Dehalococcoides mccartyi CG5: one gene and its partner. The protein of the gene in region 1 interacts with the protein of each later gene in a pairwise test. Links are inferred from orthologs where the notes say so. Each region holds a gene or a part of one and is shown on either strand. Other genes may lie near its edges. The genes, in order: ligA and leuS.

Region 1 (6,792 bases):
CTATAATCTCCCGCTCTTCGCCGCCAAAGTTGCCCAGTACGTGGTCTACAACTTCAGCCCCGTTATTTCGGGCATCTGGTTTGCCGATACCTATCTTGAGGCGGATAAATTCCTTGGTGCCAATGTCTGTAATAATAGAAGAAACCCCGTTATGCCCGCCGGCGCTCCCTCCCAGACGCAGGCGGAGTTTGCCTGCCGGCAAATCCAGATCGTCCTGAACTACAATAATATCAGTGGCTTTCAGGTTGTAGCGGCGAAGCAACTGATTGACGGCCTTGCCGGAGAGGTTCATATATGTCTGGGGTTTGGCCAGCACTATTTCCTCGTCATTTATACGGCCGGAGCCGGTGCGGGAGAGGCAGCATTTTTTATCAAAGCTGATATGATTTTCTTTAGCAAAGCGGCTCAGGCACTGGAAACCTACGTTGTGGCGGTTGCCTGAGTACTCTTTGCCGGGATTTCCCAGTCCGATAATAAGTTTCATCAAGATTGCTCCAGCATATTTATAAATTCCCGTTCGGAAAGCTCTTTTACACCCATACTTCGGGCTTTGGCCAGCTTGGAGCCGGCATCTGCACCCACTACCAAATAGCTGGTTGCTTTGGTGACGTTATCCTTGGCTGTACCGCCGAGTGAGCGGATTTTTTCCTGTGCTTCTTCGCGGCTGAAACTTTCCAGCTTGCCGGTGACTACAAACTCCATGCCGGAAAATGGCATATTTTTGTTTACCGGTTTCTGGTCTGAAGTAAGCCGTACGCCTGCTTCTTCCAGACGGCGGATAACAGCCACATTTTTTTCTTCGCTGAAATACGCTACGATACTGCTGGCTATTTTGTCACCGATATCAGGTATAGTTTGCAGTTCACCAAGACCGGTTTTAGCCAGTGCCCATATATTCCCGTAGTGTCTTGAGAGCAGGGTGGCGGTCTCGTTGCCCACGTGGCGTACACCCAGACCGAATATTACCCTATCCAGCGGGCGGGTTTTACTGTCTGCAATGGCGTCTATTATATTATCCGCACTTTTTTCACCCATACGCGGCAGTTGCAGTAAATCAGCGGTGGTCAAGTAGTACAGGTCCGATACGTTTTTCACCAGCCCCTGCTGTGCCAGTATTACGCTTAGGCTTTCGCCGATACCGCGTATATCCATAGCCCCTCTGGAAACAAAATGTTCAAGCTGGCGTTCAAACTGAGCGGGGCAGGAAACGTTGGTACAGTAGTGCATAGCTTCGCCTGCGGGGCGGTATATTTCCCCGCCGCACACCGGGCAGGCAGGGCGGTTAAGGTTCGGGTTAAACAGAGATTCTTCCATTCTGAAGGGTTTTGATTCGGGGTTGCGTTTACTCAGTACCGGTGCAACTACCTCAGGTATTACTTCACCTGCCCGCTGGATAATGACCGTATCTCCTTCGCGGATATCTTTGCGGAGTATATCATCTTCATTATGCAGGGCGGCCTGTTTTACCACTACTCCGCCCACATTTACCGGCTCAAGTACGGCAAAGGGGTTTAATGTACCTGTACGGCCTACAGATATGCCTATTTTCTTCAGGCGGGTCATGACCTGTTCAGCCGGGAATTTATAGGCTATGGCCCAGCGGGGTTCACGACCTACGTCCCCCAGCCGGTGTTGCAGAGAGACGGAGTCCACCTTGAAAACTACTCCGTCTGCTTCATAAGGCAGTGAAGCCCGGTTTGCTGCCATCTGGCGGTAATATTCTTTGGCTTCTTCCATGGTGTTTACCAAGCGGTTAAGTGGATTTATCCTAAAGCCAATTTTGCTGAAATAATCCAGTATTTGCCAGTGGCTGTCAGGCAGCAGGCTGTCTTCTGAATATCCTAAAGCATAAATAAATATATCCAGCGGTCTTTCGGCCGTAACTGACGGGTCAAGCTGGCGGAGTGAACCGGCGGCGGCATTGCGTGGGTTGGCAAAAAGAGGCAGCCCTTTATCCGCCCTTTCGCGGTTGAGTTTGGCGAAGCCATTTTTGGAAAGATATACTTCACCCCTTACTTCAAAAACAGGGGGTGCGTTTGGTTCGGCGTTTAATGGTATGGAATGGATAGTCCGCAGGTTTCGGGTAATATTTTCACCCTGAAATCCGTCACCCCGGGTAGCACCGGTTGCAAATTTTCCGTTCCGGTAGGTAAGGGCTACCGCCAGGCCGTCCATTTTGGGCTCGCAGTCTATCTGAAAAGAAATATTACCCAGCAGTTTCTTTACCCGCTGGTACCAAGCTTCCAGTTCTGTATCTGAAAAAGCATTTGCCAGAGAAAGTAACGGATAAGGGTGGTTTACAATCCCGAAAGCTTTAAGCGGCTCTGCCCCGACTTTTTGGGTGGGTGAGTCCGGGGTAACCAGTTCGGGGTGGGCTTCCTCCAGTTCTTTCAGGCGGCGGATTAGAGTGTCATACTGGGCATCAGAGATTTCAGGATTATCCTGAACGTAATATAGCTGGTTATGGCGGTTTATTTCACGCCTTAGGTTTTCTACTTCAATCAAGGGGGAAAACATATCTTCCATACAGGTTATTAGTATATCACAGCCTATGTTTAGAGCAAGTACAAAAGTATAGCCCCTTACGTTTAACGGGGGCTTGCGTCAGACGCCGTTCTAAGTTAAACTAAAACCAGATTTTTGTGAGAGGGAGCTAGAAGAATGGCTGAAGTTCGGGCTTTTCATGGATTACGTTATAACCCTATGTTTGTTGATGATATGGCAGATGTTATCTGTCCGCCTTATGACATTATCAGCCCTGAACAGGAAAAGGCCCTTAAAGAGCGTAGCCCCTATAACTATATACGTCTTGAATACAGCCAGCCCACCCCTCAGGATAATATTGTAGATAACCGCTATACCCGGGCAGCTGCCATACTGGAAAAATGGATTGGCGAACGGGTAATGACTGCCGAAAAAAAGGCGGCCATATATATACATGACCATTACTTCAGTGTGTTTGGCAAACAGTACAAAAGGCGGGGTATTATTGCCAGAGTGCGGCTTGAGGAATGGGACAGGATGGTTATCCGCCCCCACGAAGGCACACTCGCCGAACCCAAACGGGATAGAATTAACCTTATTTCAGCCGTCCGTGCCAATACCAGCCCGGTATACGGACTGTATCAGGATACTGAAAAAGATATAAACCGGGTACTGGAAATACAGACCGGCGGCAAACCCACCGTCAGTATGAATATTGAAGGCGAACGCCACGAACTCTGGGTAGTAACTGATGAATCAGCCATATCCAAGGTAACTGCTTTGTTTGATAAGAAACCCGTCTATATAGCAGACGGGCATCACCGCTATGAAAGTGCTCTGACCTACAGGCGTGAACGTCTGGCGGGTAACCCGCAGTTACCCTCTGATGATCCGGTTAATTTTGTAATGATGACGTTGGTAGATTTTGCCGACCCCGGTTTGGTAGTTTTGCCGGCTCATCGTCTGTTGGGCGGTATGGATGCACGTACTCTTTCAAACCTGCAGACCAAACTGGCTTCGTTCTTTGACGTAACAACTATACCTGCCAAACTGCCTGCGGCTTGGGATACTTTAGACAAAGCCTTTAAAGAAGAGGGTAAAATCCGTCTGGTCATGTATGGTTTGGGAGGCACTGAAAACTTTACCATTTTGACACTGAGGGATTTGGAGACTGCCAGCAAACTCATGCCTTACTTCCATTCGGATATTTACAAAAAACTGGACGTGAGCATACTTGACCATATTATCCTTGAGGAGCTTATGGGGTTGAAGACGGTGGAAGACCCGCGCATAGCTTTCAATTTTGACCGTAATGACGTCGTTTCGCGGATAAAGTCAGGTGAGTTCCAGTTGGCCTTTATTCTGAAGCCCATGAAGGCCGAGGTTATCAAGGCTATTTCAGATGTATCAGACCGCATGCCCCGTAAATCTACTTATTTTTTCCCGAAGTTACCCTCCGGGTTGGTAGTTTACCGTTTTGAATCAGAGGCAATTGCCAAGAAGTAAGCTATCGGGTTATTAAAACAAAGAAGGGGAGGTTAAAACCTCCCCTTTATTAATTTACATAAATATTTAATCAGGCTTTATAAGTTTTAGCCATTTGGACAAAGTACCGATGAAAGCGGTTATCCCCAGAGAGTTCGGGGTGGAACGATATAGCCAGCAGGTTATTCTCCCTTACGGCTACAATAGTGCCGTCCGGCAGTTTGGACAGTATTTCAACACCCTTGCCGGTTTTTTCTACCAGAGGGGCGCGGATAAATACCGCCGGAAAATCAGCTTCATCCAGTCCTTTTACCTTCAGCATCGCTTCAAAGCTATTTACCTGCCGCCCGAAGGCATTTCGGCGGACGGTAATATCCATGAGCCCAAGCGGTTTGACTCCGGAAATATCTCCCGGCAGTTCTTTGGCAAGGCAAATCATGCCGGCACAGGTACCCCAAATGGGCATTCCCTTTTTTGCTAAAGCTTTTATGGGCTCTGCCATGCCAAATATATCAAGGAGCTTGGTTATGGTGGTGCTTTCACCGCCGGGTATAATCAACCCCGAAAGCTCTGGCAGTCCTTCGGCCTTGCGCACTTCCACCGCTTCTGCTCCGAGCGTACCCAGCATATTTAGATGTTCACGGAATGCCCCTTGCAGGGCCAGTACCCCAATTTTCATTTTTCCCCTCAAATAAGCAAGGCTACCAGCAATTTAAGCGGTAGCCTTGCTTATGTTTCCCAAAGACTGAGAAGCTAGATTTTTACTACCTGAACCATTTGAACATCCGGCAGGGATAGCAGCTGCTGACGCTGTTTTTCCGGCAGAGGTTCGTCCAGAGCCAGTATCATAAGGGCTTGCCCGCGGGCTTTCTGGCGGCTGAGGTGCATATAGCTTATATTTATATCCGCATCACCGGTTATCTTACCGGCAGAGCCGATAAGTCCGGGGCGGTCTATATGGTCTGCAAACAGAAAGTAACCGCCGGTGGGTACAATATCTATCCAGTAATCATTCAGCTTTACAATATGAACATCACCCCGTACCAGACTGCCGGCGACAGTATTGGATTTGCCGTTGTCGGTATCTATAGTAACGGTAATCAGGCTGGAGAAATTCTGGCAGGTGGATTCTTTTTGTTCGGTTACACCCAGCCCTCGCTGGGAGGCTACGATATCAGCATTAACCACGTTCACCCGTTCTTCGCTGATATGTTCAAGTATACCGCCCAGAACCAGAGCTTTCAGGGCAGTGGTATCATAAGCGGCCAGTTCACCGCAGTACTTGATGGTAACATTCTTCATATGGCCATCAGTCAGCTGGCTTACCAGACTGCCCACTGTGCGGGCAACCGGCATGAAGGGGCCGACTACTGGCAGGCTTTCAGCCGAAATATAGGGTGCATTTACGGCATAACGGGCGGGGCGGCCTTCAAATACATCTATTACCTGTTTGACCACGTCAGAGGTGGCCAGTTCCTGAGCTTCGGCAGTGGAAGCCCCCAGATGAGGGGTAACGATAATATTATCACACTCAAAGAGGCAGCTCTCGGTGCATGGCTCTTTGGAGAATACGTCAATAGCGGCACCGCCGATGCGCTTTTCCTTAACGGCCTTGGCTAGTGCTTCTTCATCTATAATGCCGCCGCGGGAGGTATTGATAAGGCGGACGGTGGGTTTCATCATTTCCAGTTCCTTGGGTCCGATAAGGCCCTTGGTCTGACCGGTCATGGGAACATGCAGGGTGATAAAGTCAGCCCGCTTCAGCAGGTCTTCAAAAGGCAGCAGTTCCACCTGCAGTTTTTTGGCACGTTCCATAGATATAAACGGGTCATAACCTATAACCCGCATTTCAAGGGCCAGGGCGCGTTTGGCTATTTCAGAACCGATATTACCCAAGCCTACAATACCCAGAGTTTTACCCTTCAGTTCAGAGCCCACAAATTCATTGCGTTTCCACTGGCCGGATTTTAAACTGGCGTTGGCTCTGGGAATATGGCGGGCCATAGCCAGCATAAGGGCCAGTGTATGTTCGGTAGCGGAGATAGTGTTGCCGGTGGGGGCATTCACCACGATAATACCATTACCGGTGGCGGTTTTGAGGTCAATGTTATCTACGCCCACGCCGGCCCGGCCGATAACCTGAAGTTTTTTACCGGCGTTGATAATATCAGCGGTGACCTGAGTCTGGCTGCGTACCAGCAGGGCGTCATACTCACCGATAATGCTTATCAATTCTTCTGGTTTAAGGCCGGTCTTTACATCTACCTGTGCAATCTCCTTAAGAGGGGCTAACCCTGTTGCGGAGAGTGCATCGCTTACCAGTACTTTTTTCATTTTAACTCCTGAAACCTGCCTTGGGCAGGGCTAATTTAAGGTTATCCAGTGTAACTTTAATATCATTTTCAGTTACCCAGCCCAGATGGCCGATACGGAAAATCTTGCCTTCCAGAGGGCCCTGTCCGCCGGCCAGTACGGTGTTATATTCTTCCCGCATTATCTTTAAGAGCTTCTTTACATCCAGCCCCTCAGTGGCCACAATGGCGGTCACGGTGTTGGATGCGTATTTCTCTTCGGCAAGCAGGGTCAACCCCAGTTCCTTGACGCTCTTGCGGGTAAAGTCTGCAATTTTCTGGTGGCGTTTGAAGATATTCTGCATACCCTCTTTTTCCATCATAATTAGAGCTGTATGCAAAGCTACAATAACTGAAACACAAGGAGTCCAGGGTGTCTGGCCTTTTTCAATGCTGGCTTTGTGTTTGGCCAGATCCCAGTAGAAACGGGGCATCTTGGATTCGGCATTGGCCTTCCATGCTTCAGGGCTGA
Region 2 (6,862 bases), 280 kb from region 1 along the record:
CAGATTTTGGAGGTAGAAGGAATTTATGTCGTTCAAGATAACAGATGACTGTATCAGTTGTGGGGCTTGCGAACCGGAATGCCCCAATAAGGCTATTTCGGAAGGCGAGACTATTTACATTATTGATCCTGAGAAATGCTCTGAGTGCGTGGGTGCTTTTGATACTCCGCAGTGCGTTGAAATCTGCCCGGTAGACTCCTGTGTGAAATGCTGTAATGAATCTAACGATGAATTACTGGCAAAATGGCAGAAACAGCACCCGGGCGAAAGCCCCAAGTAAAAGTAACAAAAATTTAAGGCCGATCTGGATATAGGGTTTTAAATAAAATCATAAATGCCTTAAGAGCCATCTGGGTTACGGCGGTTTAGTGTGCAGGTTTTGTATGGGCTTTAGTTGAAAAAGTCTTGGATTACTCCGAACTCATCAGGTAAAAGCGACAGAATCAGCGGAAACTTGTCAAGAAGTATCTGGGCGACGGCAGAATCGGTGATAACCGAACCGGAGTCAAAGAATTTGACCCAGATGGCTAGCAGGGTGGCAGTAAAAATGCCGGAAACCAGCAAACCGAATATTGCACCCCCCAGCCGATTTACCCAGTTAAGGAAAGTCGGCTTTATCATAGTGTCAAGCAGCTTGGCGATAAGGGTGGTAGCTACCCAGATAGTTATCAGTATCAGCAGGAAAGCGATTATATTTGCCCACTCCGGGCTGGAAATAAAACTGAGCCATTCGGCAACCGTAGGGTAAAAGCGCCCTGCCAGTATAATGCCTATTATCAGCCCTACCAGATGCAAAAAGTTGCGTATAAGGCCGGTGAAAAAGCCGCTCACGGTTTGAATGCCCAGTGATATCAGTAAAACTATATCTAACCAATTCATCGCTTTGATTAAAGCATATCCGCATGGACAAACGCAATAGTAGTATTTTCCTATCGTTTTTAGGGGCTGCAGATATTTATTTAAGCGGGGGGGTTAACCCTTGCCCAGTTCTACAGAGCGGTTAAAGGCGGCCTTGGCAGCCTTGATTATAGTTGCCTCCAGACCGGCTTCTTCAAATGCCTTTATAGCTTCGGCGGTAGTACCGCCGGGCGAGGTTACGTTTTTGCGAAGCTGGGTGAGCGCCAAGCCGGATTTTCCGGCATAAATAGCCGAACCGGCAGCTGTCTGGGATACCAGTATAGATGCTTCTTCAGGGGTAAATCCCATTTCCAGTGCCGCTTTTTCCAGCCCTTCCATGAACAGAAAGAAATAGGCCGGGCCTGAACCTGAGATAGCGGTAGCTGCATCCAGCATGGTTTCTTTGCCGGTATATATTTCTTTGCCCATGGCTGAAAGTATGGCTTTAGCTTGGTCTTTCTGGGTGGGGCTGACAGACGGCAGGGCAGTCCAGACGCTCATGCCCATGCCTATCATGGCGGGGGTGTTGGGCATAACCCGCACCACCGCTTTATGGGCAAGCCCGCCGCTGAGTTTGCTTAAGGTTGCCCCGGCAATAATGGATATAACCAGCTGTTTGTCCGCCAGTTTGCCCTTCAGTTCGGCACTCAGTTCGGGCAGATTCTGGGGTTTGATAGCCAGCAGAACTACCTCTGCACTCTTTATCGCATCCGGGTTTGAAGCGGTGGTTTTTATGCCATAGCTGGTTTCAAGGTAGGTACGGCGTTCAGCTTTAATCTCACTTACAGTGATATTTTGGGGCGGACAGATGTTTTTTTGGATAAGAGCGCCCAAGATGGCCTCACCCATATTTCCCCCGCCGATAAATGCTATGTTCATGTTATTTCACCACAATATTTACTAATTTGCCGGGTACGTATATAACAGTTACGGGGGTTTTGCCCAGCAGGTGGGGTTTGACCCTTTCGCTGTTTAAAGCCGTTTCCTTGGCTTCGGCCTCTGAAATTCCGGCCGGCATTTCCAGCCTTTCGCGGAGCTTGCCATTTACCTGAATAATCAGAGTTATAACTTCGTCCTTGGCCAGTTCTTCGTCCCACGTCGGCCAGTTCTGGTTGTGGATTGAATACTTCATGCCCAGATTAGCCCAGAGTTCCTCGGCAATATGGGGGGCAACCGGAGCAAGCATAAGTGCAAAAGTTTGAAGTGTGTTTTGCCAGTTTTCTGCCGAAATAGCCGCCGTTTCCTTTAGCTTTGCCAGACTGTTTGAAAGCTCCATAAGGGCGGCTACCACGGTATTGAAACGCAGCCGTTCAATATCCATGGTTATCTTCTTGATAGTCTGGTGCAGGGTGCGCTTAAGTTCGCGTTCCGCTTCAGCCGAGGCGGTTTGGGGAGTATATTCCTCGGTAAACAAATTCCAGACCCGGTTCAGCCAGCGGCTCATGCCCGAAAGGCCGGAATCATTCCATTCGCCGCCCTGATCCCACGGACCCACAAACATCAGGTAAGCCCTGACGGCGTCTGTGCCTACTTCCGCCACCAGATTATCCGGGGTAACCACGTTGCCCTTGGATTTGCTCATTTTCTGGTGGTTGCTGACAATAATGCCTTGGTTAAAGAGCTTTTTAAAGGGTTCGCCAAAGTCTATTATGCCCATATCCCGCAGGGCTTTGGTGAAGAAACGGGAATAGAAAAGGTGCATAACCGCATGTTCGGCACCGCCGGTATAAAGGTCTACCGGCATCCAGTATTTGAGTTTTACCGGGTCAAACGGTCCTTTGTCATAACCGGGGCTGGTGTAACGCAGGAAATACCACGAAGAACACATGAAAGTATCCATGGTATCTGTTTCGCGTTTGGCTTTTCCTCCGCAGACCGGGCAGATGGTATTTACAAAGCCTTCGTTGTATTTTAAGGGGGATTCCCCTCCGCTGCGGAATCCAACATCTTCTGGCAGGAGTACCGGCAGGTCTTTTTCAGGTACGGGCACAATGCCGCATTTTTCGCAGTAGACCATGGGTATGGGGGCGCCCCAGTAACGCTGGCGGGAAATAAGCCAGTCACGCAGTTTGTAGTTTACGGTTTTCTTGCCCCAGCCGTGTTCGGCCAGATAGTCACATACCTTTTCCTTGCCTTCGGTATTCGGTGTACCGTTAAAAGGGCCGGAGTTTAACATAACTCCTTCGTTTATATAGGCCGCCTCAAGGGGTTTGCCGTCATATGCGGATGGGGCGATGACTGTTATAACCGGCAAATGGTATTTTTGGGCAAAAACGAAATCCCGTTCGTCATGGGCGGGTACGCCCATAACCGCCCCGGTACCGTAGCTCTGGAGTACGTAATCACCTATCCAGACGGGTACTTTCTGCCCGTTGACCCGGTTGGTTACATATGTACCGGTAAATACCCCGTCTTTTTCCCTTTCGGTGGAAAGGCGTTCAATCTCGGTGCAGGTACGGGACTTCTTTATATAGGCATCCACCGCCGCTTTGTTTTCGGGGGTGGTTATCTTTTCAACCAGCGGGTGTTCGGGTGCCAGCACCATAAAGGTAACCCCGTAGATAGTGTCCGGGCGGGTGGTAAAGACTTTTATCTCTTTTTCAAAAGCAGTTGGACAGTCAAGGGCGAATGACACTTCCGCTCCGTAGCTTTTGCCTACCCAGTTTCTCTGCATGGCGGTTATTTTTTCCGGCCAGTCCAACCCTTCGTGGTCTTTGAGTTCGTCTGCATAGTTGGTGATGCGGAAAAACCACTGCTCAAGGTCGCGCCGGGTGGTGGGGGTTTCGCACCTCCAGCAAGTGCCGTCTACCACCTGTTCGTTGGCCAATACCGCCTGGCAACTGGGACACCAGTTTACCGGGGCTTTGGCACGGTAGGCCAATCCGGCTTCATACAGCTTTAAAAAGAACCATTGTGTCCACTTGTAATATTCGGGCAGGCAGGTTATAACCTCCCTGTCCCAGTCAAACATAGCACCTATTGTCTTCAGCTGGCGGCGCATGTTTTCTACGTTATTCAGGGTCCAGATACGGGGGTGGATATTGTGCTTGATAGCGGCATTTTCAGCCGGCAGGCCGAAAGAGTCAAAACCCACCGGGCGCATTACATTAAAGCCTCTCAGGCGTTTGTATCTGGCAAAACAGTCCGCCGGAACTTCGGCATACCAGTGGCCTATGTGGAGATTGCCCGAGGTATAAGGGAACATGGTAAGGGAGTACCATTTGGGTTTGGGGCTGTCTTCACTGGCGTGGTAAAGGCGGTCTGCCGCCCATTTATCCTGCCATTTTTTTTCTGTTTCCTGCGGATTATATTTTTCGGCCATTTCTGTTTTCCTATCTGAAATATCAGATTATATTACCCCGTACTGCCTGTGCTTTCAAGTTAAGGCGGCTTTTTAGGGCTATTTCTATATTGGACGGGAATTGGGTAAAATGAGAAGGCTTAAAAATGTATTATATATAATAGAAAGGCTGGCCGAAAAGGGCCGGTGGTTTTAATGACAGTTAAAGAGATTGTGGTAATAGGTGCGGGGGCGGGCGGGCTTATGGCGGCAGGCCGGGCGGCGGAATGCGGCGGCAAAGTAATTCTGCTGGAAAAATCCGAACAGCCGGGCAAGAAAATGCTTATTTCCGGGCAGGGTAGATGTAATATTTCAAACAGCCGGGATATGGCCGAGTTTATAACCGCTTTCGGCCCTAACGGGCGGTTTTTATACAGTGCTTTCAGCCGTTTTTTCAGGCAGGAACTGGTGGAGTTGCTTGCCCGCTACGGGGTGGAAACCAAGACCGAACGGGGCGGCAGGCTTTTTCCTGATTCGGACAAGGCCGGAGATGTGGTGGGGGCACTGATGAAATATGCCTCAGCCGCTACCCTGATAGCTGGTCAAAAGGTTAGCCAGATACTGGTGAATGACGGGCAAGTTGTGGGGGTCAAAACCGAAAAGGAGACCTTCAGGGCGGATGCGGCTGTGATTGCCACCGGCGGGGCATCTTACCCCGGTACCGGCTCTTCGGGGGACGGCTTTCGCATGGCAGAAGCACTGGGGCATACCATTGTAAAACTCCGTCCGGCTTTAGTGCCTCTGGTAGTAAAGGAAATAGCCCTTGTTCAGAGTATGCAGGGAGTAGCCCTGAAAAATATTCGCCTGACTTCCTACCGCTGTGAAGCGGATAAAATACCTCTTGATTTGATTTTGCAGGACTGGGGGCGGGGCATTACGGGAAAGAAACCGCCTAAAGCGGTTATTGAAAGCCGCATGGGCGAACTGATGATTACTCATTTCGGTCTGGGCGGGCCTTTGACTATGCTGATGGGGCTTCCGGTTGCCGAGGCATTGGAACAAGGGGCGGTGAGTGTGGCTATAGACCTGAAACCGGCGCTATCTTTGGATAAGCTGCGTCTGCGTCTCCAGCGGGATTTTGATACCTTCGGCAAACGCAGTTTTCAAAACCTGCTCTCAGAACTTTTGCCCCAGAAAATGATAAGGCCGTTTGTAGACCTGACAGGCATAGACCCCTTCAAGTGCGGCGGGCAGATAACGGCGTCTGAGCGTGAAGTTATTTTGGCTAACCTTAAGTGCCTGCGGTTTAATATTACTTCCACTCTCCCCCTGACCTCGGCGGTGGTAACTGCCGGCGGGGTAAATCTAAAGGAGATAGACCCCCGGACTATGGAATCCAAACTAATAAAGGGGCTGTATTTCTGCGGCGAGGTTATGGATATAGATGCGGATACCGGCGGCTACAACCTTCAGGCGGCTTTTTCCAGCGGCTATCTGGCCGGCGAATCGGCGGCAGGGGCATAAAAATTGGTCAGGCGGGTAACGGTAGAGGAGTATAATCTCTGTTGGGCAGAGCAGTATGATGCCGAGGCGGTAAAGCTTCGGGCTTTACTGGCAGATAATCTGCTTGAGATACACCACATAGGCTCAACCGCTGTGCCGGGGCTTAGTGCCAAACCTATAATAGATATTATGCCGGTGGTCAAAGATATATCTGCTATAGACAGGCTTCAGAAAACCTTTGAGCGGGCAGGTTACCTGTATTTGGGCGAATATGGCATTCCGGGCAGGCGTTTTTTGGTGCGGGGGACTGATAAAATACGGTTTGCCCATGTGCATATCTTCGGGGTATCTTCCTCAGATATAGAAAGACACCTTGCCTTTCGTGATTATCTGCGTTGCCATGAGGCAGAGGCAGCGGAATATTCCTGTATCAAAAAGGCGCTGGCACTCAAATTCCCCGAGGACATAGAGGCCTATATAAACGGCAAGTCCGGTTTTGTCAGGGACTTAGAGACCAAAGCCCTGAAGTGGTTCAGGGCAAACCTCCAGACCTGAACCTATTATTCTTTACCCGCCGGAGTCCTCTTGTCTGAAAAGTATAGACATACTTACATAAGTCCGCTATTGACTTTTTCAAGTGGCAAAATTCGGAAATCATCCTGTAATAAATACGTACACTTACTAATACCGCCGGAAGCGGATAAAAAGCATAATGAACATCCGAGTGATTGTTATCGGCTTTCAGAGCCGGTTTTTTGGTGTATGTGACGCAGCCAGCGTTACCGAGAGGAATGTAGTGAGTATGCAAATGCTTTTAAATCAGGATATTATAAATAAGTGTGTATGCCACAAATGTCCTGTACAAAATCAGAGTGAATGCGTTCATACCCAGATGGCTGAGCTGAAAAACAGCCTCAAGGAAACTCCTTTGGATCCGCATAAAATCCCCAAGGCATATTGTGTTAACGGAAAGTCTCTCTGCAAGGGGATTGACCACAGCAAACCCTGCATCTGCGGCAGCTGTGATGTTTATGCCAAATATCACCTGTCCGAAGGTGAACCGGGCGGGTTTTATTGTTTTGAAGGCAAATCTGTTTAGACTGTGCCCCCCAAGGGTTCTTTTTCTGGTTTTCCATCGGTTTATTATTCTTTTTTACCGAATTTAGTTAAGGGGTGATATTT

Evidence for each region.
Region 2: the proteins of ligA (region 1) and leuS interact in binary tests that used the Escherichia coli proteins (3 or more experiments, as listed by UniProt). The link is inferred for Dehalococcoides mccartyi CG5 from one-to-one orthologs.

The regions. Positions count from the first base shown.
Region 1 is NZ_CP006951.1:444,826-451,617, forward strand. What follows is about bases 1-2,964. They hold ligA (NAD-dependent DNA ligase LigA), read right to left. Parts: upstream 2,518-2,964; coding sequence 484-2,517; downstream 1-483. Other genes in these bases: pth (aminoacyl-tRNA hydrolase), read right to left, coding at 1-484; X794_RS02325 (DUF1015 domain-containing protein), read left to right, coding at 2,662-2,964. Outside these bases: more of X794_RS02325, read left to right, coding at 2,965-3,990; pyridoxal 5'-phosphate synthase glutaminase subunit PdxT, read right to left, coding at 4,061-4,648; serA (phosphoglycerate dehydrogenase), read right to left, coding at 4,723-6,303; X794_RS02340 (pyridoxal-phosphate-dependent aminotransferase family protein), read right to left, coding at 6,305-6,792. UniProt on the Escherichia coli protein: DNA ligase that catalyzes the formation of phosphodiester linkages between 5'-phosphoryl and 3'-hydroxyl groups in double-stranded DNA using NAD as a coenzyme and as the energy source for the reaction.
Region 2 is NZ_CP006951.1:160,715-167,576, forward strand. What follows is about bases 1,499-4,532. They hold leuS (leucine--tRNA ligase), read right to left. Parts: upstream 4,220-4,532; coding sequence 1,778-4,219; downstream 1,499-1,777. Other genes in these bases: proC (pyrroline-5-carboxylate reductase), read right to left, coding at 1,499-1,776; X794_RS00805 (NAD(P)/FAD-dependent oxidoreductase), read left to right, coding at 4,394-4,532. Outside these bases: X794_RS00785 (YfhL family 4Fe-4S dicluster ferredoxin), read left to right, coding at 26-280; X794_RS00790 (CvpA family protein), read right to left, coding at 391-879; more of proC, read right to left, coding at 973-1,498; more of X794_RS00805, read left to right, coding at 4,533-5,701; X794_RS00810 (GrpB family protein), read left to right, coding at 5,705-6,235; X794_RS00815 (DUF2769 domain-containing protein), read left to right, coding at 6,393-6,779.